Regions from separate parts of the Pseudomonas sp. No.117 genome, predicted to be linked through region 3. Evidence: predicted binding sites of a transcription regulator. Region 3 holds the regulator's gene; each other region holds the start of a gene.
The links. Region 3 encodes sigma-54, which starts transcription at its own class of promoters, with help from an activator protein. Its sites were predicted from a motif close to ANTGGCATNNANNTTGCTNT; they were not measured.
Positions count from the first base shown of each region.

Region 1: ACYJP6_RS19415 (circularly permuted type 2 ATP-grasp protein) is a predicted target of sigma-54. The motif match lies at 5,817-5,836, and genes of this name have one in related genera.
Region 2: ACYJP6_RS18850 (flagellar basal body rod protein FlgF) is a predicted target of sigma-54. The motif match lies at 2,064-2,083, and genes of this name have one in related genera.

Region 1 covers NZ_BAAJNP010000008.1:21,890-31,675, forward strand. The annotation lists gene aroC (chorismate synthase) at 1-735, shown strand, start outside; gene ACYJP6_RS19380 (MFS transporter) at 908-2,068, shown strand; gene ACYJP6_RS19385 (methylthioribulose 1-phosphate dehydratase) at 2,052-2,666, shown strand; gene ACYJP6_RS19390 (1,2-dihydroxy-3-keto-5-methylthiopentene dioxygenase) at 2,663-3,214, shown strand; gene mtnC (acireductone synthase) at 3,211-3,897, shown strand; gene ACYJP6_RS19400 (PLD nuclease N-terminal domain-containing protein) at 4,002-4,214, shown strand; gene speE (polyamine aminopropyltransferase) at 4,311-5,162, shown strand; gene ACYJP6_RS19410 (ribonuclease E inhibitor RraB) at 5,267-5,608, shown strand; gene ACYJP6_RS19415 (circularly permuted type 2 ATP-grasp protein) at 5,866-7,275, shown strand; gene ACYJP6_RS19420 (alpha-E domain-containing protein) at 7,338-8,291, shown strand; gene ACYJP6_RS19425 (transglutaminase family protein) at 8,288-9,091, shown strand; gene ACYJP6_RS19430 (peptidase) at 9,203-9,786, shown strand, end outside.
Region 2 covers NZ_BAAJNP010000007.1:341,961-351,746, reverse strand. The annotation lists gene ACYJP6_RS18860 (flagellar hook assembly protein FlgD) at 1-649, shown strand, start outside; gene flgE (flagellar hook protein FlgE) at 678-1,988, shown strand; gene ACYJP6_RS18850 (flagellar basal body rod protein FlgF) at 2,139-2,879, shown strand; gene flgG (flagellar basal-body rod protein FlgG) at 2,926-3,711, shown strand; gene flgH (flagellar basal body L-ring protein FlgH) at 3,738-4,433, shown strand; gene ACYJP6_RS18835 (flagellar basal body P-ring protein FlgI) at 4,445-5,548, shown strand; gene flgJ (flagellar assembly peptidoglycan hydrolase FlgJ) at 5,562-6,827, shown strand; gene flgK (flagellar hook-associated protein FlgK) at 6,837-8,846, shown strand; gene ACYJP6_RS18820 (flagellar hook-associated protein 3) at 8,859-9,786, shown strand, end outside.
Region 3 covers NZ_BAAJNP010000002.1:383,025-392,810, reverse strand. The annotation lists gene tldD (metalloprotease TldD) at 1-1,086, shown strand, start outside; gene yjgA (ribosome biogenesis factor YjgA) at 1,122-1,646, opposite strand; gene pmbA (metalloprotease PmbA) at 1,739-3,088, shown strand; gene ACYJP6_RS05305 (superoxide dismutase) at 3,312-3,926, shown strand; gene ACYJP6_RS05300 (HPr family phosphocarrier protein) at 4,018-4,290, opposite strand; gene rapZ (RNase adapter RapZ) at 4,322-5,176, opposite strand; gene ptsN (PTS IIA-like nitrogen regulatory protein PtsN) at 5,178-5,642, opposite strand; gene hpf (ribosome hibernation-promoting factor, HPF/YfiA family) at 5,661-5,969, opposite strand; gene ACYJP6_RS05280 (RNA polymerase factor sigma-54) at 6,059-7,552, opposite strand; gene lptB (LPS export ABC transporter ATP-binding protein) at 7,655-8,383, opposite strand; gene lptA (lipopolysaccharide transport periplasmic protein LptA) at 8,380-8,922, opposite strand; gene lptC (LPS export ABC transporter periplasmic protein LptC) at 8,909-9,481, opposite strand; gene ACYJP6_RS05260 (KpsF/GutQ family sugar-phosphate isomerase) at 9,564-9,786, opposite strand, start outside.

The DNA.
Region 1 (9,786 bases), on a different contig from region 3:
TACCGCGGTGGTGGCCGCAGTTCGGCGCGAGAGACCGCCATGCGCGTGGCGGCCGGCGCCATCGCCAAGAAGTACCTGGCCACCCAGGGCATCCGGGTGCGCGGCTACATGAGCCAGCTGGGGCCCATCGAGATCCCCTTCAAGACCTGGGACAGCGTCGAAGAGAACGCCTTCTTCAGCCCCGATCCGAGCAAGGTCCCGGAGCTAGAGGCCTACATGGACCAGCTGCGTCGTGATCAGGATTCGGTGGGCGCGCGGATCAGCGTGGTCGCCGAAGGGGTGCCGCCGGGCCTGGGCGAGCCGATCTTCGACCGTCTCGACGCCGAGCTGGCCTATGCGCTGATGAGCATCAACGCGGTGAAGGGCGTCGAGATCGGCGCCGGTTTCGCCAGCGTCGCCCAGCGTGGCACCGAGCACCGCGACGAGCTGACCCCAGCAGGTTTCCTGACCAACAACGCCGGTGGCGTGCTGGGCGGCATCTCCTCCGGCCAGCCCATCGTCGCCCACCTGGCGCTCAAGCCCACCTCGAGCATCACCACCCCGGGCCGCTCCATCGACGTGCACGGCCAGCCGGTCGACGTCATCACCAAGGGCCGTCACGATCCCTGCGTGGGCATCCGTGCCACGCCCATCGCCGAGGCCATGATGGCGCTGGTGCTGATGGATCACCTGCTGCGCCAGCGCGCGCAGAACGCCGAGGTGCGGGTTGCCACGCCCGTCCTGCCGCAGCTCTGAGCCCCTGGGCATGACCAGCGGCGTAGCGACCGAACTGCGTTGAAAGGGCCGTCGAACCGCTCGTCTGCGCCCCGTGCAGCCGAGCGTGAGTCCGATCCGTCTCGCGGGCCTGGTCGCCTTGTCCGGCGCTAGCCCGCAGGAGCCGGCACGGGTGCCCAGCGCCGAGCGGACGCTGCCGGTTCCCTATTGGCGCCTGTCGGGCTTCTATTTCGCCTACTTCGCGCTGCTGGGCGCCACGGCGCCCTACCTGGGGCTGTACTTCCACCACCTCGGCTTCTCCGGCACCGCCATCGGCCAACTGGTGGCCATTCCCATGGTGATGCGGGTGCTGGCGCCCAACCTCTGGGGCTGGCTGGCCGATCGCACCGGTCGCCGCCTGAGCATCGTCCGTCTGGGCGCCGCCTGCACCCTGCTGTGCTTTTCCGGCATCTACCTGGGCCAGGGCTTCGCCTGGCTGGCGCTGATCATGGCTGGGCATGCCTTCTTCTGGCACGCCGTGCTGCCGCAATTCGAGGCCATCACCCTGGCCCATCTGCGCGACCAGCCGCAGCGTTACGCCCGTATTCGCCTCTGGGGCTCCATCGGCTTCATCGCCGCGGTGGCGGGCCTCGGCTGGGCCTTCGAATACGTCAGCCTGGATCTCTATCCGGCCTACCTGCTGCTGGTGATGGCCATCATCCTGCTCTCCTCGCTGGCGGTCCCCGGGGTGAAGGTGGACCCCGGGCAACGCCCCGAGGCGCCGGCGGAGCCCTTCCTGACCACCCTGCGCCAGCCGCGGGTACTGGCTTTCTTCGCTGCCGCGGCGCTGATGCAGCTGTCCCATGGGCCCTACTACACGGTCTTCACCCTGCACCTGGAAGAGCTGGGCTACAGCCGCGGCATCATCGGCCAGCTGTGGTCGCTGGGCGTGATCGCCGAGGTGCTGATCTTCCTGGCGATGCCGCAGCTGCTGGCGCGCATCGCCCTGTCCCGGTTGCTGGTGGCCGCCTTCCTGATCGCCGCCGGACGCTGGCTGCTGCTGGGCGCCCTGGCCGATCAACTGCCGGTGCTGCTGTTCGCCCAGCTGCTGCATGCCGCCACCTTCGGCTGTTTCCACGCCTCGGCCATCCAGCTCATCCAGGCGCAGTTCGACCGCCGTCGCCAAGGCCAGGCGCAGGCCCTCTATGCCGCGCTATCCGGGGCTGGCGGGGCGCTCGGTGCCCTGTATGCTGGCTATGCCTGGCAGGTATCCGGCGCCTTCGCCGCCTTCGTCGGTGCCAGCCTGGCGGCGCTGGCCGGCGCCTTCCTCATCCTCTTGTCCCTAAGGAGAACCCTCCATGATCCAGCAGCGTGAGCAACTGGCCCGGGAAATAATCGACGCCGGTCGCTTCCTCTACGGCCGTGGCTGGTCGCCGGCCACCAGCAGCAACTATTCGGTGCGCCTGTCCGACAGCCGCCTGCTGCTGACCGTCTCCGGCAAGCACAAGGGCCAGCTCGAACTGGACGATATCCTCGCCACCGATCTCGACGGCACCCCGCTGGAGCCGAAGAAGCCCTCCGCCGAGACGGCGCTGCACACCCAGCTCTATCGCTGGCAGCCGGAGATCGGCGCGGTGCTGCACACCCATTCGGTGAATTCCACGGTGCTGTCCCGCGAGCTGCAAGGCGATCGCCTGCTGCTGGAAGGCTACGAGTTGCAGAAGGCCCTGCACGGCGTCACCACCCACGAGGTCCGGGTGGAGATCCCGGTGTTCGCCAACGACCAGGACATCCCGCGTCTGGCCGAACAGGTACAGGCCTGGCTCGACGTCCATCCCGACTGCGTGGGGTACCTGATCCGCGGCCACGGCCTCTATACTTGGGGGCCACGCATGGCTGACGCCCTGCGTCACGTGGAAGCCTTCGAATTCCTCTTCGAATGCGAACTCAAGACCCGGAGCCTGCGCCCATGAGCCGCCTGACCGTCTACCACGATGCCGAACCCCGCCAGCCGCTGAAGGTGATCAGCGACGGCGAACACATCGCCGCCACCCTGGCCGAGGTCGGGGTGCGTTTCGAGCGCTGGCAGGCCACCGCCCCGGTGGCGCCCGGTGCCAGCCAGGAGGAGGTGATCGCCGCCTACCGGCCCGAGATCAATCGCCTGATCGAAGAGCGTGGCTACCAGACCGTGGACGTCATCAGCATGAGTCCGGAGCATCCGCAGAAGGAGGCGCTGCGCGCCAAGTTCCTTGAAGAGCATCGCCACAACGAGGACGAGGTGCGCTTCTTCGTCGCCGGCCAGGGCCTCTTCACCCTGCACATCGCCGACCACGTCTATGCGGTGCTGTGCGAGAAGAACGATCTCATCTCGGTGCCGGCCGGTACGCCGCACTGGTTCGACATGAGCGAGTCGCCGTCCTTCGTCGCCATCCGCCTGTTCGACAATCCCGAAGGCTGGGTGGCCCACTTCACCGGTGTCGACATCGCCCAGCGGTTCCCGCGGCTGGAGGTCGAGGCGTGACGATCAAGGGCATCCTCACCGATATCGAGGGCACCACCAGCGCCGTGAGTTTCGTCTTCGACGTGCTCTTTCCCTACGCCCGCGAGCACCTGCCGGCCTATGTCCGCGCCCATGCCGGGGAGCCGGCGGTGGCCGAGCAGCTCGACGCGGTGCGCGCCGAGGCGGGCGAATTGGACGCCGAGGTAGAGCGGGTGATCGCCATCCTGCTGGAGTGGATCGCCGCCGACCGCAAGGCCACCCCGCTTAAGGCCCTGCAGGGGCAGGTGTGGGAAGAGGGCTATCGTGCGGGCACCCTCAAGGGGCACGTCTATCCCGATGCGGTCCAGGCGCTGCGCCAATGGCATGCGGCCGGGCTGCCGCTGTACGTCTATTCCTCCGGTTCGATACAGGCGCAGAAGCTGATCTTCGGCTGCTCCGAGCACGGCGATCTCACCGCGTTGTTTTCCGGGTATTTCGATACCCTGACCGGCGGCAAGCGCGAGGCGGAGTCCTATGCGCGCATCGCCTTGGCCACCACCCACGTACCGGCGGAGCTGCTGTTCCTTTCCGACGTGGTGGAAGAGCTGGATGCCGCACGTCAGGCGGGTCTGCCGACCTGTGGCCTGGTCCGCGCCGGCGGCCAGCTGGGCGATCATCCCTGCGTCGCGTCCTTCGCCGAAATCGATCTGGCCGCCTTCGCGTGAGCCCTCGGCCGGCGCCGCTGCCAAGCGAGCCGGCCGAACTCGACGCCGCTCTTGCCAGTCCCAATTGACGAGACCTGTGTCCTCGCAACGGGAGTCGCGACATGATCAATTCCACCATTGGCGGTGTACTGGGCTTCATCGTCTTCCTGCTCGACATCTGGGCCATCGTCAACGTCATCCGCAGTGACAGCACCAGCAACGCCAAGATCGGCTGGACCGTGCTCATCATCGTGCTGCCGGTGATCGGCCTGATCGCCTGGGCGGCCGCCGGCCCGCGCGGCAATCGCTCGGCCACCGCGCCCACCCACAAGGGTTAGCCAGCACAACACTGGAGCCTGTCACATCCAGCTCTTACAATGCCCGGCTTTTGGCCGGGCATTGCTTGTCTCGGCCTGCCACCTGCGGAGATCGACATGAGCGACTACCTGGAAACCCTCTACACTGGCTACGGCCAGAGCTTCGCCGTCGCGCGCATGCTCCATGAGGTGCGCACCGCGCATCAGCATCTGGTGATCTTCGAAAATCCCGTGCTAGGCAAGGTCATGGCCCTGGATGGCGTCATCCAGACCACCGAGGCCGATGAATTCATCTATCATGAGATGCTCACCCACGTACCCCTGCTGGCCCATCCGGCGCCCAAGCGGGTGCTGATCATCGGCGGCGGCGACGGCGGCATCCTCCGCGAGGTGGCCAAGCACCAGGGGGTCGAACACATCACCATGGTCGAGATCGACGGCTCGGTGGTGGAGATGTGCAAGCAATTCTTCCCCGGCCACTCCGCTGGCGCCTTCGACGACCCGCGCCTGAACCTGGTGATCGACGACGGTATGAACTTCGTCGCCAACACGAGCGAGCGCTACGACGTCATCATCTCCGATTCCACCGATCCCATCGGGCCCGCCGAGGTGCTCTTCTCGGAGAACTTCTACCAGGCCTGCCACCGCTGCCTGAACGACGGCGGCCTGATGGTGGCGCAGAACGGTACCCCCTTCCTGCAACTGGAAGAGCTCAAGACCACCGCAAGCCGCATGGCGGGCCTGTTCGCCGACTGGCACTTTTACCTGTCGGCGGTGCCTACCTACATAGGGGGCGTCATGACCCTCGCCTGGGGCAGCAAGGACACTACCTTGCGTCGGCTGAGTGCCGAAACCCTGGCGAAGCGCTACAGTGAAACAGGCATCCAGACCCGTTACTACACCCCGGAGCTGCATGCCGCTGCCTTTGCTCTACCTCGATACGTGCTGGAGGCCATCGGCAAGGCGTAAGCCCTGGCGGTCGCGGCACCGTTCGAGTCTTCAGCCGCGACTCGCTGGGCGTCGGTAGCGACAGCCCAGCGAGCGAGTCATCCGAACCAGAGGAGGGAAGTCCTATGTCCTTGTCGTTTGCCGATGATGTGAGCTTGAACCTGCTGCAGCGGATGAAAGAGGGCGGCTTCGATTTCGCCCGCTTCCATCCGATCGATTTCTTCGCCATCTTCGCCGATGAAGGCAAGGCCCGCATCGCCGCGGACCAGTTTCACGGCGAATCCCTGAATACCCAGGTGATCCCCCACGAGGAGGGCGGTTGGCACCTGCAGGTCAGCAAGGTGATGTTCGCCACCCACGCCACCATCGACGACTTCGAGAGCGATCTCGAGGCCGTGGTGGTCCCGCTCGGCGGCCAGCTGGACGGCTGGGGCGTCACCCAGGAAGTCAATCGCAGTTCCGCCTGACGGCATGATCCCCAGGCCGGTATTCCAGTGGAATACCGGCTTTCACCTTCGCTAACGGCTCTCCCCCTCAACCATCGCACTTTCGGCGCAGCGCACCGTCTTAGCCTCATGACGGAGACGTTGCGGTGCACGCGCACGTCGAGGTGCCTGGCTTTGGTGCATCCTGTGCCTCGCCTTCGCGCAAGAGCTTGATTCTCAAGACTCTGGCGCTGGCACGAGGCTTGCGATGGTGCACCGTGGGTGACAAGGAGATCGGCATGAGCCGCCAACTGTATAACGAGATGTATGACGTCCAGGCGCAATGCCGACCGCATTATGGTCGCTATGCCCAATGGCTGAGTGAAACACCCCCTGAACTCCTGGCCCAGCGGCGGCGCGAAGCCGACCTGTTGTTCCACCGCGCCGGCATCACCTTCACCCTCTACGGGGACGAGCAGGGCACGGAGCGCCTGATTCCCTTCGACGCCTTGCCGCGGGCGATTCCCGCCAGCGAATGGCAGATCATCGAGCGTGGCTGCATCCAGCGCGTCCAGGCGCTGAACCTCTTTCTCGACGACCTCTACCACGACCAGCGCATCATCAAGGCCGGGGTCATTCCGGCCGAGCAGGTGCTGGCCAACGACCAGTACCAGCTGGCGATGCAGGGGCTGGACCTGCCCAACGGCATCTATGCCCACATCGCCGGGGTCGACCTGGTGCGGGACGGCGACGGTGCCTACTACGTGCTCGAGGACAACCTGCGCACCCCGAGCGGGGTGTCCTACATGCTCGAGAACCGCAAGATGATGATGCGGCTGTTCCCCGAGCTGTTCACCCTCGAGCGCATCGCCCCCATCGACCACTACCCGAACCTGCTGCTCGATACCCTGCGCAGCTCCACGCCGGTCAACAATCCCACCGTCGCCGTGCTCACCCCCGGCCGCTTCAACAGTGCCTACTTCGAGCATGCCTTCCTCGCCCGGGAGATGGGCGTGGAATTGGTTGAGGGGGCCGACCTGCTGGTCCGCGACGAGCAGGTGTTCATGCGTACCACCTCGGGCTTCCAGAAGGTCGACGTCATCTACCGCCGGCTCGACGACGCCTTCCTCGACCCGCTGGCCTTCAATCCGGATTCGCTGCTGGGCGTGCCTGGCCTGCTGGCGGCCTATCGCGCCGGCAACGTCATCCTGGCCAACGCCATCGGCACCGGGGTCGCCGACGACAAGTCCATCTACCCCTATGTACCGGAAATGATCCGCTTCTATCTCAGCGAGGAGCCGATCCTCTACAACGTGCCCACCTGGCAATGCCGCAAGCCGGACGAACTCTCCCACGTGCTGGCCAACCTGCCCGAGCTGGTGGTCAAGGAGGTTCATGGCTCCGGTGGCTACGGCATGCTGGTCGGCCCCACTGCCAGCAGCGCCGAGATCGAAGCCTTCCGCGCGCGGCTCAAGGCCAATCCCAGCGCCTACATCGCCCAGCCGACGCTGTCGCTGTCCACCTGCCCGACCTTCGTCGAGAATGGCATCGCGCCCCGGCACATCGACCTGCGACCCTTCGTGCTGTCCGGCCGCAAGACGCGCCTGGTGCCCGGCGGCCTGACCCGGGTCGCCCTGCGCGAAGGCTCGCTGGTGGTGAACTCGTCCCAGGGCGGCGGCACCAAGGACACCTGGGTGGTCCAGGACTAGACCGCCACGACACAGCGGCCGCCCCGGCGGCCCCGCAAGGACTTTTGAAAGGCGACCCCACCATGTTGAGTCGTACCGCTGCCGATCTGTACTGGATGTCCCGCAACCTGGAGCGCGCCGAAAACCTCGCGCGGATGCTGGACGTCAGCTATTCCCTGTCGATGATGCCGCAAAGCGGGCAGGGCGGTGGGCTGGATGAGCTGGCCATGCCCCTGCTCATCACCGGCACCCTGGACGATTACCGTGAGCAGCACGGCGCCCTGCATCCCGAGCGCCTGCTGCATTTCTTCGCCCTGGACGAGCGCAACCCCGGCAGCATCTATTGCTGCCTGCAGGCCGCCCGCTCCAACGCCCACGCCGTGCGGGGGCGCATCACCGCCGACATGTGGGAAAACGTCAACTCCACCTGGCTGGAGATGCGCGAGATCGCCGTGACCGGGCTGATTCGCTTCGGCATCAGCCGCTTCTGCGAATGGGTCAAGGAAAGGTCCCACCTGTTCCGCGGGGCCACCGTCGGCACCATCATGAGGAACGACGCCTACCGCTTCATCCGCCTGGGCACCTTCGTCGAGCGCGCCGACAACACCCTGCGCATGCTGGATGCCCGCTACCAGGTGCTGGGCGAGGAGGAGGCCGAGGCCATCAGCGATTCCTCCGCGCGCGGCTTCTACCAGTGGAGTGCCCTGCTGCGCGCTCTGAGTGCCTTCGAAGCCTACACCGAGCTCTATCGCGATGCCTTGAACGTGCGCAACGGCGCCGAATTGCTGTTGCTCAAGGAAGACCTGCCGCGCTCGCTACTGTCCTGTGTGATCGAATTGCACCGGGTGCTGGCCGGCCTGCCGGGCGAGAACGGTCGCGAGGCCAAGCGCCTGGCGGCCGGCCTCGAAGCCCGGCTGCGCTATACCAGCATCGATGAGGTGCTGGGCGAAGGCCTGCATCCCTGGATCGGCGATTTCATCGTCCATATCCGCCAGCTCGGCAGTGCCATCAATACCGCGTACCTGGAGACCGTATGAGACTCGCCATCCATCATGAAACCCTGTATCGCTACGCCGACCAGGTCCGGGCCAGCATCCAGTACCTGCGGCTCACTCCCCAGGGCGACGCGCGCCAGACGATCCTGGACTGGGACCTTTCGCTGCCGCGACCGGCGCGTGCCCAGCGCGATCCCTTCGGCAACATCCTGCATGTCCTGACCCTGGACACCCCGCATGACGCCATCACCATCACCGCCAGCGGCCAGGTGGAGATCGACGAGGACTTCGAGGCCGAGCCCTGCCAGGCCTCGGCCTTTCCCTTCCTGCGCCAGACCCGGCTGACCGAGGCCGACGCGGCCCTGGCGGACTTCGCCCGCGATGTCTGCGACGGTCGGCGGGACCGGGCCACGCTGATCCAGCTCATGGAGCGCCTGCACGAGCGGATGGCCTATATCCCCGGATCCACCGAGGTCGACGGCAACGCCGCCCAGGCCTTCGCCAAGGGTGCCGGGGTCTGCCAGGACCATGCCCATGCCTTCCTGGCCTGCGCCCGCAGCCTGGGCATTCCGGCCCGCTACGTGTCCGGCTATCTGTGTACCGACGACAGCGCGCACCTGTCCAGCCATGCCTGGGCCGAAGCCTGGCACGACGGCGCCTGGTACAGCTACGACGTGACCAACCGCCTGGCCCGGCCAGAACGCCACCTACGCCTGGCGATCGGCCTCGACTACCTCGATGCCTGCCCGGTACGCGGCATGCGTCGCGGAGGCGGAGTGGAGCAGATGGAGGCCAAGGTGCTGGTCGAGCCTTTGCAGCAGGTCCAGCAACAGCAACAATGAGTGAAGCCGGAAGCGGAGGGAGAGGCGGCCAGTGGCCGTCTTTTCTTTTTGCGTCCCTGCCGGCCGCGGTCAGTCGTCGCGGCCACGTCCGATTCATCACCCGAGGTTCGCATGACCTACTGTGTCGCCATGAAGCTGCACGACGGCCTGGTGTTCGTCGCCGACTCCCGCACCAACGCCGGGGTCGACAACATCGCCATCTTCCGCAAGCTGCACCTGTTCAGGGTGCCGGGTGAACGCCTGATCGCCATCCAGTCGGCGGGCAACCTGGCGACCTCCCAGGCGGTCATCAGCCTGCTACGGCAGCGGCTGGACAGCGAAGGGGAGAACCTGCACGGGGTACCGACCCTCAACGATGCCGCCCGGCTGCTCGGCCAGACCCTGCGGGAAGTCATGCAGCGCGATGCCGAGGATGCCCCCAATGGCCACGGCCTCGACCTGAGCTGTTCCTTTCTCCTGGGCGGCCAGATCAAGGGCGCCGAGCCGGAGCTGTTCAACCTCTATCCGCATGGCAACTTCATCAGCGCCACCGAGGACACGCCGTTCTTCCAGATCGGCGAGAGCAAGTACGGCAAGCCCATCCTCGACCGCGCCCTGACCTTCGATACGCCGCTCGAGGAGGCCCTGCGCTGCGCGTTGCTGTCCTTCGATTCGACGATCCGCAGCAACCTGTCCGTCGGCTTGCCCCTGGATCT
Region 2 (9,786 bases), on a different contig from region 3:
CAGCTCGGTGACGTCCAGCGGCACGACGACTTCGGGAAGCACCACCAGCAGCCTCGGGAAGAACGACTTCCTGAAGCTGCTGGTGACCCAGCTCAACAACCAGAATCCGCTGAATCCGCAGGACAACACCGAGTTCGTCGCGCAACTGGCGCAGTTCAGCAGCGTCGAGTCCTTGCAGAACCTCAATACCTCGGTGGATTCCATCGTCAGCAACTACAACTCTTCCCAGGCGCTGCAGGCCTCTTCGCTGGTAGGGCGCTCGGTGATCGCCGCCGGCAGCACGGCGGTGGTCGATACCACCACCGGCATGACCGGCAGCGTGGTGTTGCCCTCGTCGGGCAGTGATCTTTCGGTGGGCGTCTACAACAGCGCCGGCTCCCTGGTCGACACCATATCCCTGGACGCCAAGAGTGCCGGCACCCATGCCTTCAGCTGGGACGGCAAGGACAGCTCAGGCCAGACATTGGCCTCCGGGACCTACACCTTCAAAGCCACGGCCGCCATTGGTGGCACCTCCACGGCGCTGACGACCTACCTGCCGAACACCGTGAGCAGCGTGACCCTGGGTACCAGCGGCAGCGACATGACCCTCAACCTCGCCGACGGCACCAACGTCGCCTTGGCGAACGTCAAGACCATAGGCCAGTGAGCCGGCCCCGCCGGACAGGAGTACAACCATGAGCTTCAACGTCGGCCTCAGTGGCCTCAATGCCGCCGCCACCGATCTCAGCGTGACCGGCAACAACATCGCCAACGTGGGCACCACGGGCTTCAAGTCCTCGCGCGCCGAATTCGCCGATGTCTATTCCAGCTCCATGTACCTGGGGTCGAGCGCCAACCAGCCCGGCGCCGGCGTGCGGACCGCGGCCGTGGCCCAGCAGTTCACCCAGGGCAACGTGACCAGCACCGGCAATGCCCTGGACATGGCGATCAATGGCGGTGGCTTCTTCGTCATGAACAACAACGGCTCCAATCTCTATTCGCGAGACGGCACCTTCAAGACCGACGCCAATGGCTTCGTCGTGAACAACTCCGGCTACAACCTGCGCGGCTACGCGGCGGATAGCGATGGCAACGTGATCAGCGGCATCGCTACCAATCTGAAGATCGACACCACCAACCAGGCGCCGAAGGCCACGACCAAGGACACCGAGGTGTTGAGTCTCAATTCGTCGGCGACCATTCCCACCACGGCCACGTTCAATCCCAGCGATGCCACCAGCTTCAACAACTCGACGTCCACCAGCATCTACGACTCCCAGGGCAACGCCCATACCTTGACGTACTACTTCGCCAAGACCGGCACCAACACCTGGAACATGTACAGCCTGGTCGATGGGCGCAACCCGGCCGACCCGACGTCCACCACGCCCCTGAGCAACACCCTGACGTTCGACAGCACCGGCAAGCTCAGCGCCACGGGCGGCACCGGCCTCACCGTCACCAGCACCGGCAAGTTCGCGCTGAACAACTGGGTGCCGGCCACCGTGACCAACAGCACGACGACGCCCGCGACCTATGGCGCCAACGGCGCGTCCGCGTCCACTACCGGCATCGCCATCGACCTGAGCAGCACCACGCAGACCGCGACCCCCTTCGCGGTGACCAGCAAATCCCAGGACGGCTACACCACCGGCCAGTTGTCGGGCCTGTCCATCGATACCGAAGGCAAGCTCTACGCGAGCTTCACCAATAGCCAGTCCAAGGTGATCGGCCAGGTGATCCTGGCCAGTTTCGCCAACAACCAGGGTCTGACCCCGCTGGGCAGCAACACCTTCGCCCAGTCGTCCACCTCTGGCCAGGCGGTGGTGGGAACACCTGCTTCCGGCACGCTGGGGACCCTGACCTCGGGCTCGCTGGAGGCGTCCAACGTCGATCTCAGTACCCAGCTGGTCAATCTGATCGTGGCCCAGCGTAACTACCAGGCCAACGCCAAGACCATCGAGACGGAAAACACGCTGTCCCAGACCATCATCCAGATCCGCTAACGGTTCTTTGACGGTCGCTCTGAAAAAGCCCTCTTTGCGAGGGCTTTTTTTCTTCTAAATCAATGGATTGTCGAGAGTGGCACGTGCCTTGCTGAAGAGGTCTGGACAGTTTCAGACCCCTGGCGATACCGATCGCCTTGCGAGGACCCTATGGACCGATTGCTATATCTCGCCATGACCGGCGCCAGCCAGAACACCATGGCCATCCAGGCGCACTCCAACAACCTCGCCAACATCTCCACCAGTGGCTTTCGCCGGGATTTCGAGCAGGCGCGCTCCATGCAGACCTTCGGCGAGAGCTACCCCTCGCGGGTCTATTCCATGAGCGAGCGGCCAGGCACCGACTTCACCCCAGGCACCCTGCAGGAAACCGGTCGGGATCTCGACGTGGCCATCCAGGGCAATGGCTGGATCGCGGTGCAGGGCGCCGACGGCAAGGAAGCCTACGTCCGTACCGGCAGCCTCAAGGTGGACGCCTTGGGCATGCTGCGTACCGGCAACGATTTGCCGGTCCTCGGCAATGGCGGGCCGATCGCCGTGCCGCCCAATCAGCAGATCGAGATCGGCCAGGACGGCTCCATCACCGTTCGCGGCGCCGGGGAAAACACCAATGCCCTGGCGGTCATCGATCGCATCAAGCTGGTCAATCCGGACCCGAAGAATCTCGAGAAGGGCCTGGACGGGACCATCCGTACCAAGGACGGCAAGCCCGCGGCGGCGGACGCTGGCGTCCAGGTGGTGTCCGGTTTCACCGAGTCGAGCAACGTCAGTGCGGTGGAGGAGATGACCTCGATCCTCTCGCTTTCGAAGCAATTCGAACTGCAGATCAAGATGATGAAATCCGCCGAGGACAACGACGCGTCCATGGCAAAGGTTTTGCAATTCAGCTGATTGAACGCTGTTGACGCCTGATTCCCGGCGCCGAAGGAGAAAAACGATGATTTCCGCCCTCTATGTCGCCAAGACTGGTCTGGCCGCTCAGGACACCAACCTGACGACCATCTCCAACAACCTGGCCAACGTCTCGACGACCGGCTTCAAGCGCGACCGCGCCGAATTCCAGGACCTGCTCTATCAGATCCGTCGCCAGCCCGGTGCGCAGTCCACCCAGGACAGCGAGCTGCCCTCGGGCCTGCAGCTGGGTACCGGTGTGCGTATCGTCGGCACCCAGAAGACCTTTACCCAGGGCACCCTGCAAACGACCGAGCAGCCGCTGGACATGGCCATCAATGGCCATGGGTTCTTCCAGGTCCAGATGCCCGACGGCACCGTCAACTACACCCGCGACGGTACCTTCCACCTCAATGCCGACGGCCAGATCGTCACGGCCAATGGCTTTCCGGTCGAGCCCGCCATCACCGTGCCGGCCGATACCCAGACCTTCACCGTCGGCCAGGACGGCACCGTCTCGGTGACCCAGGCCGGCTCCTCGACCGTTACCACCATAGGCACCATCCAGACCGCCCAGTTCGTCAACCCGGGCGGCCTGCAGGCCATGGGCAACAACCTGTTCGCCGAGACCACCAGCAGCGGCGCGCCCCAGGTCGGTACGCCGGGCAACAACGGCCTGGGCACCATCCAGCAGAACACCCTGGAAACCTCCAACGTGAGCACCGTGGAAGAGATGGTGAACATGATCACCACCCAGCGCGCCTACGAGATGAATTCCAAGGTCATTTCCACCGCCGACCAGATGCTCGGCTTCGTCACCCAGAACCTGTAACAGCCGCCCCTGCGAGGTAGCGCTCCATGAATCGTCTCTTTGCCATCGCCCCGCTGTTCGGAGCGCTCGTTCTCGCAGGATGCGTAGCCCCGGCCGCCAAGCCGGACGATCCCTACTATTCCCCCGTGTTGCCCCGCACCCCGGTGCCCGCGGCGCAGAACAACGGTGCCATCTTCCAGTCGGGCTTCGAGCAGAATCTCTACACCGATCGCAAGGCCTTCCGTATCGGCGACATCATCACCATCACCCTGCAAGAGAAGACCCAGGCCAGCAAGAACGCCAGCTCAGACATCGCCAAGAACAGCAAGGCGACCCTCGGCCTGACCTCCCTGTTCGGCGCCAAGCCGTCGATCCCCAATCCGCTGTCTGACGGCGACCTGAGCCTGGACGCCGGTTTCTCCGGCAACCGCTCCAATACCGGCAAGTCCACTGCCGCCCAGGGCAACAGCCTGACCGGCTCGCTGACCGTGACCATCGCCGAGGTACTGCCCAACGGCATCCTGGTGGTTCGCGGCGAGAAGTGGCTGACCCTCAATACCGGCAACGAGCTGATGCGCATCCAGGGCATGGTCCGCGCCGACGACATCGCCACCGACAACACCGTGCTCTCCACCCGCGTGGCCGATGCGCGGATCACCTACTCGGGCACGGGCTCCTTCGCCGATGCGAGCCAGCCTGGCTGGTTGAGCCAGTTCTTCGGCAGCGCCCTGATGCCGTTCTGAGGATGACCCCCATGCGCAAGACCCTGTTCGGCCTGCTCGCCCTGCTGCTGGCCATGCCCTTCGCCCAGGCCGAACGTCTCAAGGACATCGCCAATATCCAGGGCGTACGGACCAACCAGCTGATCGGCTACGGTCTGGTGGTGGGGCTGCCCGGGACCGGCGACCAGACCACCCAGACCCCCTTCACCATCCAGACCTTCAACAACATGCTGGCGCAGTTCGGCATCAAGGTCCCGGCCGGCACGAGCTCCGCCCAGCTGAAGAACGTCGCGGCGGTCTCGATCCACGCAGACCTGCCGGCCTTCGCCAAGCCTGGCCAGACCATCGATATCACCGTGTCCTCCATCGGTAATTCCAAGAGCCTCAGAGGCGGCAGCCTGCTGCTATCGCCGCTCAAGGGGATCGATGGCCAGATCTACGCCATCGCCCAGGGCAACCTGGTGGTCGGGGGTTTTGACGCCGAAGGCCGCGATGGCTCGAAGATCACCGTCAACGTTCCGTCGGCGGGCCGTATTCCTAACGGCGCCACCGTCGAGCGGCCGGTGCCGAGCGGCTTCGACCAGGGCAACAGCATCACGCTGGACCTCAAGCGCAGTGACTTCACCACGGCCAAGCGGGTGGTCGACAAGATCAACGAGACACTTGGCGCGGGTGTTGCATCAGCCGTTGATGCCGGATCGATTCGCGTCACGGCGCCGGTCGATCCTGGCCAGCGCGTGGACTACCTGTCGATCCTGGAGAACATGGAGGTGGATCCGGGGCAGGAGGTGGCGAAGGTGATCGTCAACTCCCGCACCGGGACCATCGTCATCGGGCAGAACGTCAAGGTGTCGCCGGCGGCGGTGACCCAGGGCAGCCTGACCGTGACCATCAGCGAAGACCCCCAGGTCAGCCAGCCCAATCCCCTGTCGGGTGGGCAGACGGTGGTGACGCCCCAGTCGACCGTCAAGGCCAAGCAGGAGGCCAAGCCGATGTTCAAGTTCGGTCCGGGAACCACCCTGGACGAGATCGTGAGAGCGGTGAATCAGGTGGGCGCTGCGCCCAGCGACCTGGTGGCCATTCTCGAAGCGTTGAAACAGGCCGGCGCGCTGCAGGCCGACCTGATCGTAATCTGATGGAGTAATGGCGATGACTGCACGCCTGGGCGGGACTTTCGATTCGGTGGATTCTGGTGCCTATACCGACCTGAACCGCTTGAACAACCTCAAGAACGGGGCCGATCGCGACAGCGAAGGCAACGTCCGCAAGGTTGCCCAGGAGTTCGAGTCGGTGTTCCTGAACCAGATGCTCAAGTCGATGCGCTCGGCCAACGAGGTGCTGGCCCAGGACAGTCCGTTCAACAGCCAGACCACCAAGCAGTTCCAGGACATGTACGATCAGCAACTGTCGGTCAATCTCGCCAAGAACGGCGGCGGCATTGGCCTGGCGGACATGATGACCCGGAGCATGCTCAAGGATGCCGGCAAGACGCCGTCGACCGAAGGCGCGGCCACCAAGACCGCCGCCCCGGCGACCGCCGGCTCCGCCCAGGCAGGTGCCAGCGTGGCGATGGACATGCGTCGCGCCCTCTGGGATGGCAAGACCTCGCAAGCCGCAGCGGTGGCCAGCTCGACCGGCAGTGCCAGCGAGCGCAAGGACGTGTCGGCGCTGCTGAATTCCCGCCGTCTGGCCATGCCCAGCAAGGCCAGCGCGGCCCAGAGCCAAGAGGCCGTGCTGGCAGCGGCGGCCAATGCTGCCAGTGGCAACGGCAACAGCGCGACGGCGGCCAATGCCACCAACTGGAAGGCCGTGCAGCAGTTGGGCACCCCGGCCGTGGCCAGCGTGAGCGGCAGCGCCCGGCTGAATGGCGGCAGTGTCGCCCCGCTGGGGCAGACCGCAGGAAAGTCGGTGTTCCGCACGCGTCAAGAGTTCGTCGACACCATGCTGCCCATGGCGCAGGAAGCGGCGAAGAAGATCGGCGTGGATGCCCATTACCTGGTGGCTCAAGCCGCACTGGAAACCGGCTGGGGCAAGTCCATCATCCGCGAGCGGGACGGCAGCACCAGCAACAACCTGTTCGGCATCAAGGCCCATTCGAGCTGGGACGGCGATGTCGCCACCACCCTGACCACCGAATACCGCAACGGCAAGGCGAGCAAGGAAGCCGCGGATTTTCGCTCCTACGATTCCTTCAAGCAGAGTTTCGACGACTACGTGAGTTTCCTGCAAAGCAACGATCGCTATGGCAAGGCGCTGGCCAAGGGCGGCGACTCCAGCCAGTTCATGCACGAGTTGCAACGGGCCGGCTACGCCAGCGATCCGCAGTACGCCCGCAAGGTCAGTCAGATCGCACGGCAAATGAAGAGCACCTACGAAAACATCGCTGCGGTCGATACCTCGGTAAAGCGTACCTAAGGACAATCCATGGCCAGTCTCATTTCCATCGGTCTCTCGGGTATCCAGGCCAGCCAGTCGGCGCTCAGCACGACCGGCAACAACATCACCAACGTCGATACCGCCGGCTATTCCCGTCAGGCGACGGAGCAGCACGCGGCAGCGGCGCAGAACGTCGGCGTCGCCTACATCGGCAACGGCACGACCCTGGCAGACGTGCGGCGCTCCTACAGCCAGTACCTGACCACCCAGTTGCAGACCAGCACCGCGCTGGACAACGAGGCCCAGACCTTTTCCACCGCCGCCAGCTCGGTGGACTCGCTGTTGGCCGATAGCACCACGGGGGTCAGCACCGCCCTGAGCAAGTTCTTCTCGGCGCTGCAGACGGCCTCGGCGACGCCCACCGACAGCGCTTCGCGCTCCCTGGTGCTGACCAGCAGCTCGACGTTGAGCCAGAGATTCAATTCGCTGGCCAGCCAGCTCTCCGACCAGAGCAACTACATCAACACCCAGCTGAGCGCGTCGGCGACACAGGTCAACACCCTGGCGAACAAGATCGCCCAGTACAACCAGGCCATCACCGTGGCCTCGGCTGGCGGCACTACCCCCAACTCGCTGCTGGATGCGCGGGACCAGGCCATCAACGACATGTCCAAGCTGGTCGGGGTTAGCGTGGTCAACCAGGATGGCAACTACAACGTCTACATCGGCTCCGGCCAGCCGCTGGTGGTGGGGGGCTCGGTGAGTTCGCTCAGCGCCCAGGCCAGTACCCTGGATCCCTCGCAATACGCCCTGACGCTGACCATGCCCAGCGGGATCGCGGTGGATGTCACCCAGTCGATTTCCGGTGGCTCCATGACCGGCCTGGTGCGCTATCGCGACGAGGTGGTGAATCCCTCGCTGAACAGCCTGGGTCGGCTGGCCCTGGTGGCCTCGGACTCGATCAACAAGCAGCAGGCCCAGGGCCTGGACCTGAAGGGCAATTTCGGCACCAAGGTATTCAACGACATCAACAGCGCCACGGCCATCGCCTCGCGCAGCATCGGACGCTCCACCAACAGCGATGTCAATGCCAACCTCAATGTCACCATCGCCGACAGCAGCGACCTGACCGTCAGCGACTACCGGGTGGTTTTCACCAGTGCCACCCAGTACAGCGTGACCCGCCTGTCCGATGGCCAGGACTTGGGGAGCCACAGTCTCACCGCCTCGCCGGCGGACGAGATCGACGGCCTGCAGCTGGGGCTGCGGACGGGCAGTGTGACGGCGGGTGATACCTTCACCGTGCAGCCCACGCGCCTGGCTGCCAGCCAGGCAGCGGTCACCATGACCGATGCCCAGGACCTGGCGTTCGCTTCGCCGCTGAAGGCGGCGAGCAGCGCCGCCAACATCGGCACCGGTACCGTGAGCGCGCCGACCCTGGTCACCCAGCGCAGCATCTATGACAGCGCCTCGGCCAGCAGCCTGGCGACCAGCGTCCAGAACGCCATGCCGGTGAAACTCCAGTTCGGGGCCGCCGCCAGCGATGGCAGCCAGAGCTACACGATCTACGACGCGGGCGGCAACAGCCTCGGTACCGGCTCCATCGTCGCCGGCCAGAGCAACACGGTGAACGTCAATATCGCCGCCAACGGCTCCACCGTACCGAGTGCCTTTACCTTCCAGCTGACCCTGGCGGGCAAACCCTCCAGCGGGGATACCTTCAGCGTCTCCTTCGGTGCCGCCGGCAGTACCGACAACACCAACGCCCTGGGCTTGCTGAACCTGCAGACGTCGGCCACCGTTGGCAACGCGAGCATGAACAACACCTACAGCAGCCTGGTGGAAACGGTCGGCGCCAAGACCAACCAGGCCAGCCTGGATGCCAGCGCGACCGCGGCGATCCTCAAGCAGGCGCAGGCGAGCCAGTCCTCGTTGGCGGGCGTCAACCTGGACGAGGAGGCGGCCAACCTGATCAAGTATCAGCAGTACTACAGCGCCTCGGCGAAGATCATCGAAATCTCGCAGACCGTCTTCAACACATTGATTCAAGCCTTCTAAGGGATGCTGGCCATGCGTATCTCCACACCCCAGATGTTCTCCTCGAGTACCCAGGGCTACTCCGACGGCTATTCCAACATGACCAAGACGCTGGAGCAGATCTCCAGCGGGGTACGCATCCAGACGCCGGCGGACGATCCGGTGGGTTCGGCGCGCTTGCTGCAGCTGGATCAGCAGAAGACCCTGCTGACCCAGTACAGCGGCAACATGACCACCGCCAACAATGCGCTGACCAACGAGGAGTCGGTGCTGACCACCATCACCAACGTGCTGCAGAACGCGCGGGCCCTGGCGGTCCAGGCCGGCAATGGCTCCTATACCGATGCCAACCGGAGCGCCATCAGTGACCAGCTGGGCGACATCCAGGATCAGCTGTTCTCGCTGATGAACAGCAAGGACGCCAACGGCAACTACATCTTCGCCGGCAGCAATGGCACGGTGCAGCCTTTCGTCAAGAATCCCGATGGCAGCTACAGCTACAAGGGTGACCAGAGCTCGCTGTCGGTCCAGGTCTCCGACACCCTCAACCTGGCCATCAGCGACAACGGCTGGAGCACCTTCCAGAGCGCCCAGAACGCCGACCTCACCACCTCCAGCCTGACCAGCAATCCCAATGCCGACGGGACCCAGCGGGTGTTCCTGTCCCAGGGCACCGTGACCGATGACAACAGCTTCAACAGCAGCTTCCGCAGCGGCGCGCCCTACAAGCTGCAGGTGCTCAGCAGCACCCAGTTCAAGATCTTCGACGCCAGCAACAACGACGTGACCAGTGAAGTCAGCGGCAATGGCTCCTACCAGACCACCACGGGTGACGCGGTAACCGTCAATTTCCGCGGCGCGCAGCTGGCCCTCGACGTCTCCCTGAAGTCCAGTGACGACAGTACCGCCATCAATTCGCTGGTATCCGGCTACAGCTTCAGCTTCGGGGTCAAGCCGGAAA
Region 3 (9,786 bases):
CGCCTCTATGGCCAGGACAATCCCCTGGATGTGCTGGATCGCGCCACCAAGGTTACCTTCCTACAGCAGCTGGACGAGGCCACCCGCGCCCTGGATCCACGCATCCAGCAGGTCACCATCAGCCTGGCCGGCGTCTGGGAGCGCACCCTGGTGGCCGCGGTCGACGGCACCCTGGCGGCCGATGTCCGCCCGCTGGTAAGGCTGGGCGTCAGCGTCATCGTCGAGCAGAACGGCCGTCGTGAAAGAGGCAACAGCGGTGGTGGCGGTCGCTGCGACTACCGCTACTTCCAGAGCGACGACCGCGCCCTGGGCTATGCCCGCGAAGCGGTGCGCCAGGCGCTGGTCAATCTCGAGGCCAGCGCGGCGCCGGCCGGTACCCTGCCGGTGGTGTTGGGCGCCGGCTGGTCCGGTGTATTGCTGCATGAGGCGGTCGGCCATGGCCTGGAGGGCGACTTCAACCGCAAGGGCAGCTCCAACTACAGCGGCCAGCTCGGTCGCCAGGTGGCGTCCTCGCTGTGCACCATCGTCGACGATGGCACCCTGCCGGATCGCCGGGGTTCGCTGTCCATCGACGACGAAGGCACCCCCAGCGGCTACAACGTGCTGATCGAGAACGGCATTCTCAAGGGCTACATGCAGGACAAGCTCAATGCCCGGCTGATGGGCGTGGCGCCCACCGGCAATGGCCGGCGCGAATCCTACGCCCACCTGCCGATGCCGCGCATGACTAATACCTACATGCTCGCCGGCCAGAGCGATCCGGCCGAGATCATCGCCTCGGTGGAGAAGGGCATCTATTGCGCCAGCCTGGGCGGTGGCCAGGTGGACATCACCAGCGGCAAGTTCGTCTTCACCACCAACGAGGCCTACCTGATCGAGAACGGCAAGCTCGGCCGTCCGGTGAAGGGCGCCACCCTGATCGGCAACGGCCCCGAGGTGATGAACCGGGTATCCATGGTCGGCAACGACCTGGCCCTGGATGCCGGGGTAGGGACCTGCGGCAAGGACGGCCAGTCGCTGCCGGTGGGCGTCGGTCAGCCGACGCTGAAGATCGACGCCATCACCGTGGGCGGCACCGGCGCCTGATGCGGCTGCCGGTCGTGGCCATGACCGACGGAAACCTAGCGCAGGCCGCGCTGGGTCTCGTCGAGGGTGCGGATGTACTTGAAGACCTTGCGCGCCGCCGCCGGCGGCTTGTTGTGCGCCGCCTCATGCTGGGCATGGCGCACCAGGCCGCGCAGATGCTGGCGGTCGGTTTCCGGGTACAGCGCCACGAAGGCTTCCAGCGCCGCATCGCCTTCGGCGATCAGACGGTCACGCCAGCGCTCCAGGGCATGGAACCGCTCGTTGTACTGCCGGGTGGAGCTGTCCATCTGGTCGACCAGCGCCAGGATGGCGTCCAGGTCCTGGTCGCGCATCAGCTTGCCCAGGTATTGGATATGCCGTTTGCGCGCGATGTGCGTCTTGTGCTTGGGCGCCTCCGCCAGCGCCTTGCGCAGCGGATCGGTCAGCGGCAGGCGGTCCAGCTGCTCGGCCGGCAGGCCGGCCAGGCGTTCGCCCAGTTCCTGCAGCGCATGCAGCTCGCGCTTGACCTGCGTCTTGCTCTTTTCGCCCAGCGGCGCGTCGTCGTCGTAAGAATCAACCATGAACTATGGGGTCCAGCTAAGAATGGGCGCCATCATAACGAGTTGCCGCACGGTTGTCCGGCCTGGCCGGCGCCGTCCGTAAGGAGAACGTCATGAATCGCAACGCCGCCGTGGGTCCCGCTGCGCTACCCGAATTGCGCGAACAGGTCGAAGCCATCCTCGCCGAGGCCCGGCGCCAGGGGGCCAGTGCCGGTGAAGTGGCCGTCTCGGTCGACCAGGGCTTGTCGACCTCGGTGCGCAAGGGCGAGGTGGAGACGGTCGAGTTCAATCGTGACCAGGGCTTCGGCATCACCCTCTACGCCGGCCAGCGCAAGGGCTCGGCCAGCACCTCTGCCACCGGCCCGGAGGCGATCCGTGAGACCGTGGCGGCAGCCCTGGCCATCGCCAAGCACACCTCCGAGGATCCCTGCGCGGGCCTCGCGGATGCCGAGCTGATGGCGCGCGGCGAGCTACCCGATCTCGACCTCTACCATCCCTGGGACATCACCCCGGAGCAGGCCATCGAGCAGGCCCTGGCCTGCGAGGCGGCGGCCTACGCCGCCGACAGCCGCATCGGCAATGCCGACGGCACCACCCTCAATACCCACCAGAGCTGCCGGGTCTACGGCAACAGCCACGGCTTCGTCGGTGGCTACGCCAGCACCCGTCACAGCCTCAGCTGCGTGATGATCGCCGGGAGCGGCGAGGCCATGCAGCGTGACTACTACTACGACGTCAATCGGATCGGCCACGAGCTGATGAGCGCCGAGGAGATCGGTCGCCGCGCCGCCGAGCGCGCCGTGAGTCGCCTGGGGGCGCGTCCCGTGCCGACCGCCAAGGTCCCGGTACTCTTTTCTGCGGAAATGGCCGCCGGCTTGTTCGGTACCTTTCTCGCCGCCATTTCCGGCGGCAACCTCTATCGCAAGTCGTCCTTCCTCGAAGGCGCCCTGGGCCAGCAGGTGTTTCCCGACTGGCTGACCCTCGACGAGCGGCCGCACCTGCCGCGCGCGCTGGGCAGCGCCGCCTTCGATGGCGAAGGCCTGGCCACCTACGCCAAGCCTTTCGTCGAGAGCGGCCGGCTGGTGTCCTATGTGCTCGGCAGCTATTCCGCGCGCAAGCTGGGACTCAAGAGCACCGGCAATGCCGGCGGCGTGCACAACCTGCATGTCAGCCACGGCACGGCCGACCAGGCCGAGCTGATCCGGCAGATGGGCACGGGCTTCCTGGTCACGGAAATGATGGGGCAGGGCACCAACCTGGTGACGGGCGACTATTCCCGCGGCGCTGGCGGTTTCTGGGTCGAGAATGGCGAAATCCAGTTTCCGGTCCAGGAGGTCACCATCGCCGGTCGGCTGGGCGACATGTTCCGCCAGATCGTGGCGGTGGGCAGTGACGTCGAACACCGCGGCAGCCTGCGTACCGGCTCGGTGCTGATCGAGGGCATGACCCTCGCCGGGAGCTGAAAACGACACCGGGGGAGCCGTCGCGAGAAAATCCGGTCGAATTCGAGACAGCTCACCCCGTTACTCGTTAGTATCCTAGCAATGCACTAGGACATCGCCTGCGCGGTCGGATCCCTCGACCGAACGGGCTTACGGTCAGTCGGGGCGTTACCGCGCTCCAGCCGTACTTCCCGCCGCCTCGCCGTGGCGGGTCCACACCAAAGCCACCATGGAGACAATCCGCATGTCGCACACTCTGCCTCAGCTGCCCTACGCCTACGACGCGCTGGAACCGCACGTCGATGCCCAGACCATGGAAATCCACCACACCAAGCACCACCAGACCTACATCAACAACCTGAACGCTGCGCTGGAAGGCACCGAGTTCGCCGCCCTGCCGGCCGAGGAAGTGGTTCGTCAGCTGGACAAGCTGCCCCAGGACAAGCGCGGCGCCGTGCAGAACAACGGTGGTGGCCACGCCAACCACAGCCTGTTCTGGACCGTGATGGCGCCCAACGCCGGCGGCAAGCCCGAAGGCGCCCTGGCCGAGGCCATCGAGTCCCAGCTGGGCGGCTTCGACGCCTTCAAGGACGCCTTCACCAAGGCTGCCCTGACCCGTTTCGGCAGCGGCTGGGCCTGGCTGAGCGTGACCCCTACGAAGAAGCTGGTAGTCGAAAGCACCGGTAACCAGGACAGCCCGCTGATGACCGGCAACACCCCGATCCTCGGCCTGGACGTCTGGGAGCACGCCTACTACCTGCGCTACCAGAACCGTCGTCCCGAGTACATCGGTGCCTTCTTCAACGTCATCAACTGGCCGGAAGTGTCCCGTCGCTACGAAGCGGCGCTGAACGCCTGAGTCGACGTGCCATAGAAAAAGCCGCCCTCGGGCGGCTTTTTCTATGGGGGCGGCGGGCTGCTCGGGGCCGGCCGGCGGGGCAGGACGCCGGTCACTCGCCCTCGTCGAAGTAGTTGTTGATCAGCTCGACCAGGGCGCGCATGGCCTCGTCACTCTGTTCGCCTTCGGTTTCCAGTTGCAGGACGGTGCCCTTGCCGGCGGCCAGCATCATGACCGCCATGATGCTCTTGCCGTCCACCGGTGGCTCGCCACTGCGACCCACGCGGACACTGGCGGGAAAGCGCCCGGCCACGCCGACGAACTTGGCCGCCGCGCGGGCGTGCAGGCCCAGCTTGTTGATGATGGTGATCTGTTGGGCAGGCATTGAGTCTGTCCTTGTCGAAACAAAACGGGCGTCAGAGATCGCGGTGGCGGATCTGGACGTTCTTGAGCAGGTCTTTGAGTTCGCGACCCAGGCGATCGGCCAGGTAGACCGAGCGGTGATGACCACCGGTACAGCCGATGGCCACGGTCACATAGGACCTGTTGTTGGCCGCGAAGCGCGGCAGCCACTTCACCAGGTAAGCGCGGATGTCATTGTACAGGGTCTCTACCTCGGGCTGTTGCTCGAGATACTCCCGCACCTGGGCATCGAGGCCGGAAAAGTCGCGCAGTTCCGGTTTCCAGTAGGGATTGGGCAGGAAACGCACGTCGAATACCATGTCGGCATCCACCGGCAGGCCCCGCTTGAAGCCGAAGGATTCCACCAGGTAGGCGGTACCGGGCTCGGGCGCGTTCAGCAGGCGCAGCTTGAGGATGTCGCGCAGCTGATAGAGATTCAGGTGGGTGGTGTCGATCTTCAGGTCGGACAGGTCGGCGATGGGCGACAGCAGCACCTGTTCGTCGTGGATGGCCTCCGCCAGGGATCTTTCCTGGTTGGACAGCGGATGCCGGCGGCGCGTCTCGGAAAAGCGCTTGAGCAGCGTCTGGTCATCGGCGTCCAGGTAGAGGATGTCGCAACGGATGTTGCGGCTACGCACCTGTTCGAGCAATTCAGGAAAGCGCTGCAGCTGGCTGGGCAGGTTGCGCGCATCGATGGACAGGGCGACCTTGGGCTGGGGCCGCTCCATGTCGGTCAGGGCATGCTGGGCCAGGTCGGGCAGCAGGCTGGCCGGCAGGTTGTCGATGCAATAGAAGCCATTGTCCTCAAGCACGTTGAGCGCCGTACTCTTGCCCGACCCGGAACGTCCGCTCACGATGATGAGGTGCATGTCAGTGTCCGCTCTGAGCCTCGACGACGATCTGATAGAGCGCCTGGCTGTCCCCGGCCTTGCGCAGCCGCTCGCGGATATCGGCCCGGTCCAGGATGCCGGCGATCTGGCGCAGCAGGGTGAGGTGCTGTTCGGTGGCGGCCTCGGGGACCAGCAGGACGAACACCAGGTCCACTGGCGCTCCGTCCAGGGAATCGAAGTCCACCGGGTGTTGCAGGTGGAAGAGCACGCACAGCGGCTGTTGCAGGCCCGCCAGGCGGCAGTGGGGGATGGCGATGCCGTTGCCGAAGCCGGTGGAGCCCAGGCGCTCGCGCGCCATCAGGCATTCGTAGATATGCGCCGCGTCGTGGCCGGGCAATTCCTGCGCGGCCAGTTCGGCGATGCGTTCCAGTACGGCGGCTTTGCTGCCACCCGGCGCACCCGTTTGGGTGCGGCCGGGGGTCAGGATGTTTTCGAGTCTGATCATAAAGCGGCGATCGAAACCTCAGCGGACGCCGACGCCCTGCTGGCGTTCGATCGATTTTTCCTTGTGTTTAATCAGTTGGCGGTCGAGCTTGTCGGCCAGGAGATCGATGGCGGCATACATGTCGTCGTGCTCGGAGTTGGCGACCACCGCGGCGCCGGCGACGTGCAGGGTGGCTTCGGCCTTTTGCTTGAGCTTGTCCACTTCGAGGATGACCTGGACGTTGGTAATACGGTCGAAGTGCCGTTCGAGGCGGGCGAGTTTCTCGCCGATGTAGTCACGCAGGGCTTCTGTTACTTCGAGCTGATGGCCACTGATGTTGACTTGCATACCGCTTCTCCTTATTGCCGGGCTGCGATCGGCGAAGCTGCTCGCCGACGTGACAAGAGTCGATCGAGGCACGGTCACATCAGGACGCGTCAGAGGAGACGCTTGCGTTCGCTGGACGGAGCGATACCCAGGGATTCCCGATACTTAGCCACCGTGCGTCGAGCGACTTGTATACCTTGCGATTCCAGTAAACCAGCGATCTTGCTGTCACTCAACGGCTTTTTCGCGTTTTCCGCCGCCACCAATTTCTTGATGATCGCGCGGATCGCGGTGGAGGAGCATTCGCCACCCTCGGCGGTACTGACGTGGCTGGAGAAGAAGTACTTGAGTTCGTAGATGCCACGCGGGGTGTGCATGAATTTCTGGGTGGTCACCCGCGAGATGGTCGATTCGTGCATGCCCACCGCCTCGGCGATGTCGTGCAGGACCAGCGGCTTCATGGCCTCTTCGCCGTATTCGAGAAAACCGCGCTGGTGCTCGACGATCTGGGTCGCCACCTTCATCAGGGTCTCGTTGCGGCTCTGCAGGCTCTTGATGAACCAGCGCGCCTCCTGCAGCTGGTTGCGCATGTAGGTGTTGTCGGCGCTGCTGTCGGCGCGCTTGACGAAGCCGGCGTATTGCGGATTCACCCGCAGGCGCGGCACGGCTTCCTGGTTGAGCTCCACCAACCAGCGTTCGTTGTGCTTGCGCACGATGACGTCCGGCACCACGTATTCGGCTTCGCTGGATTCGATCTGCGAGCCCGGCCGCGGATGCAGGGTCTGGATCAGCTCGATGATCGGCTTGAGCTCGTCTTCCTTGATCTTCATGCGCCGCATCAGCTGGGCATAGTCGCGGCTGCCGAGCAGATCCAAGTAGTCGCCGACCAGGCGCTTGGCCTCGCCGAGCAGGGGCAGGGTGGCAGGCAGCTGCGCCAGCTGGATCAGCAGGCACTCGCGCAGGTTGCGCGCGGCGACGCCGGCCGGTTCGAATTGCTGGACGCGTCTGAGCACCACCTCGACCTCGTCGAGATCGACTTCCAGCTCCGGGTCGAGGGAGGCGTGGATGTCCTCCAGGCTTTCCTGCAGATAGCCGTCGGTGTCGATGCCGTCGATGATCGCCAGGGCGATCAGGCGGTCCAGGTCCGACATGGGCGCCAGGTTGAGCTGCCAGAGCAGGTGCGTCTGCAGGCTCTCGCCGGCCGAGGTGCGGGTGGTGAAGTCCCACTCGTCATCGTCGTTGCTGGGCAGACTGCTGGCGCTGGTCTGGTAGATGTCTTCCCAGGCGGTGTCGACCGGCAGCTCGCTGGGGATGCGCTCGCTCCATTCGGATTCGTCGGCCATCTCGTTGGTGGCGACCGAGGTTTCCTTGAAGGTGGTTTCCAGGTTGCCCGGGTTCGCCGCCTCATCGCTGTCGCCTGCAGAGTCGCTCTGGTCGAAGTCTTCCCCTTCTTCCTGGCGTTCCAGCATCGGATTGGATTCCAGGGCTTCCTGGATTTCCTGCTGCAAATCGAGCGTCGACAGCTGGAGCAGACGAATGGCTTGTTGCAGCTGCGGCGTCATCGTCAGCTGCTGGCCCATCTTGAGGACTAGCGATGGTTTCATGGCTGCGGAATTACACCTTGTCTACCGACGCGAACAGCGCCACCGAACCTCGCGAACCCTGCGAGCGTTAGCAAATTATATGCCTTGTTTCCCTGGGTTTGCCTAGAGGCGGAATTCGTGGCCCAGGTAGACTTCCTTCACCAGGTCGTTGGCGAGGACTTCCTCGGCGGTGCCTTCGGCGATCAGCTGGCCATCGTTGACGATATAGGCCGTTTCGCAGATGGTCAGGGTTTCCCGGACATTGTGGTCGGTGATGAGCACACCGATGCCCTTGGCCTTGAGGTGGCGGATGATCTGCTTGATGTCGCCCACCGAAATGGGATCCACGCCGGCGAAGGGTTCGTCCAGCAGGATGAACTTGGGCGCGGTGGCCAGGGCGCGGGCGATCTCGACGCGGCGCCGCTCACCGCCGGACAGGCTCATGCCGCGGTTGTCGCGGATGTGGGTGATGTGGAACTCCTGCAGCAGGCTTTCCAGCTCGCGCAGGCGGCCGGCCTTGTCCAGGTCCTTGCGGGTTTCCAGGATGCCGAGGATGTTGTCGGCCACGGTCAGCTTGCGGAAGATCGAGGCTTCCTGGGGCAGGTAGCCGATCCCGGCGCGGGCGCGACCGTGCATGGGCAGGGCGGTGACATCCTGGTCGTCGATCAGCACCCGGCCCTGATCGGCCTTGACCAGGCCGACAATCATGTAGAAGCAGGTGGTCTTGCCGGCACCGTTCGGGCCGAGCAGGCCGACGATCTGGCCGCTGTCGATGCTGACGCTGACGTCGCGGACGACCTGACGACCCTTGTAGCTCTTGGCCAGATGCTGGGCTTTGAGCGTAACCGTCATTGTCCCTGCCCCGACTGCTGCTGATCCTTGGGCTGGATGACCATGTCGATCCGCGGCCGCGGCGTGGTGACCTTGCTGCCGTTGGCCCGCCCGGCGTTGACGATCTGGCGCTGGGTGTCGTAGACGATCTTCTCGCCTTCGAAGGTGTTGCCCTGCTGGATCACCTTGGCCTGGTCGATCAGGATGATGCGGTTTTCCTGGGCGAAGTACTGGATGGTCAGGGCGTAGGCCTTGACCAGGTCCTTGTCCGCCGACGGCTTCTGCTCGTAATAGGCCGGTTTGCCTACCGAGGTCGCGACCTTGATGTTGCCCTGGTTGTCCTGGGTCAGGGTCACGGTGTTGCCGGTGATCTTCATGCTGCCCTGGGTGATGACCACGTCGCCGCGGTACACGGCCACGCCCTGCTTGTCATCGAGCTCGGCGCTGTCGGCCTGCACGCGGATCGGCTGGGTGCGATCGGTCGGCAGGGCCCAAGCCGCGGCACTGCCAAAGGTGGCGCCAAGGGTGAACAGGAAGGGGAGGGTTTTAACGAACCTCATGCTGGCCTCTTACGTTGGACAGCAGGAGCATTCTGCCGTCTTCTAGATACGCTTTCATGCCATTGGCCGTGGTCACCCCATTGGCGGCCTCGATTCTAACGGCTTGCTCGGTTTGCGCATATTGTTTGTCAGGAAAGACGGTCATGCGGGTGGTGGTCAACACCACCGGGCGGCCTCTCGCATCGGTACGCTCCACGCGGACGTCGTCGATCAGCTCCGCCTGACTGCCACCAGGGGCGACTTCGGCACGGGCACTGCGAACATGCCAGGGGAAGTCGGTGCCGCGAAAGGCCAGCATGTCGGGCCGGGTCACCAGGGTGATGTCGGTGGCCTTGACGTGTTCACTGCGTTCGGCCTTGAGTTCGTACTGGACCTTGCCGTCCAGCCGATACTGAATGGTGCGGGTGTTGAGCGCGTAGCCGTCGATGGCGCTGTCTTGCGGGGTCGACGACGCCGGCGCGTCGACGAAGCGCTGCGGCAGGATGTTCCAGTAGCCGATCGCGATGAGCGCGGCGGCGATCAGGACCAACAGCACGGGGCGGCGCAAGCTGCGAAACATGAGGGTACCTGTGATGGGCCGCACCAAGGGCGGCGGGTTGAACGTACGTTTTCGGCGTAATAGCCAGTCAGTATAACCCGGCCTACAGCACCCCGGCGCGTAGCAGGTCACCCATGTTGAGGGCGCCGATCGGTCGCTTGGCGTCGTCTATCACCACCAGGGCATTGATCTTGTGCTCTTCCATGATCTTCAGCGCCTCGGCGGCGAGCATCTGGGCCTTCGCCGTTCGACCCCCACGGGTCATCACGGTTGCGATGGGCGTGGTCCGCACGTCGATGCCGCGATCCAGCGCCCGGCGCAGGTCG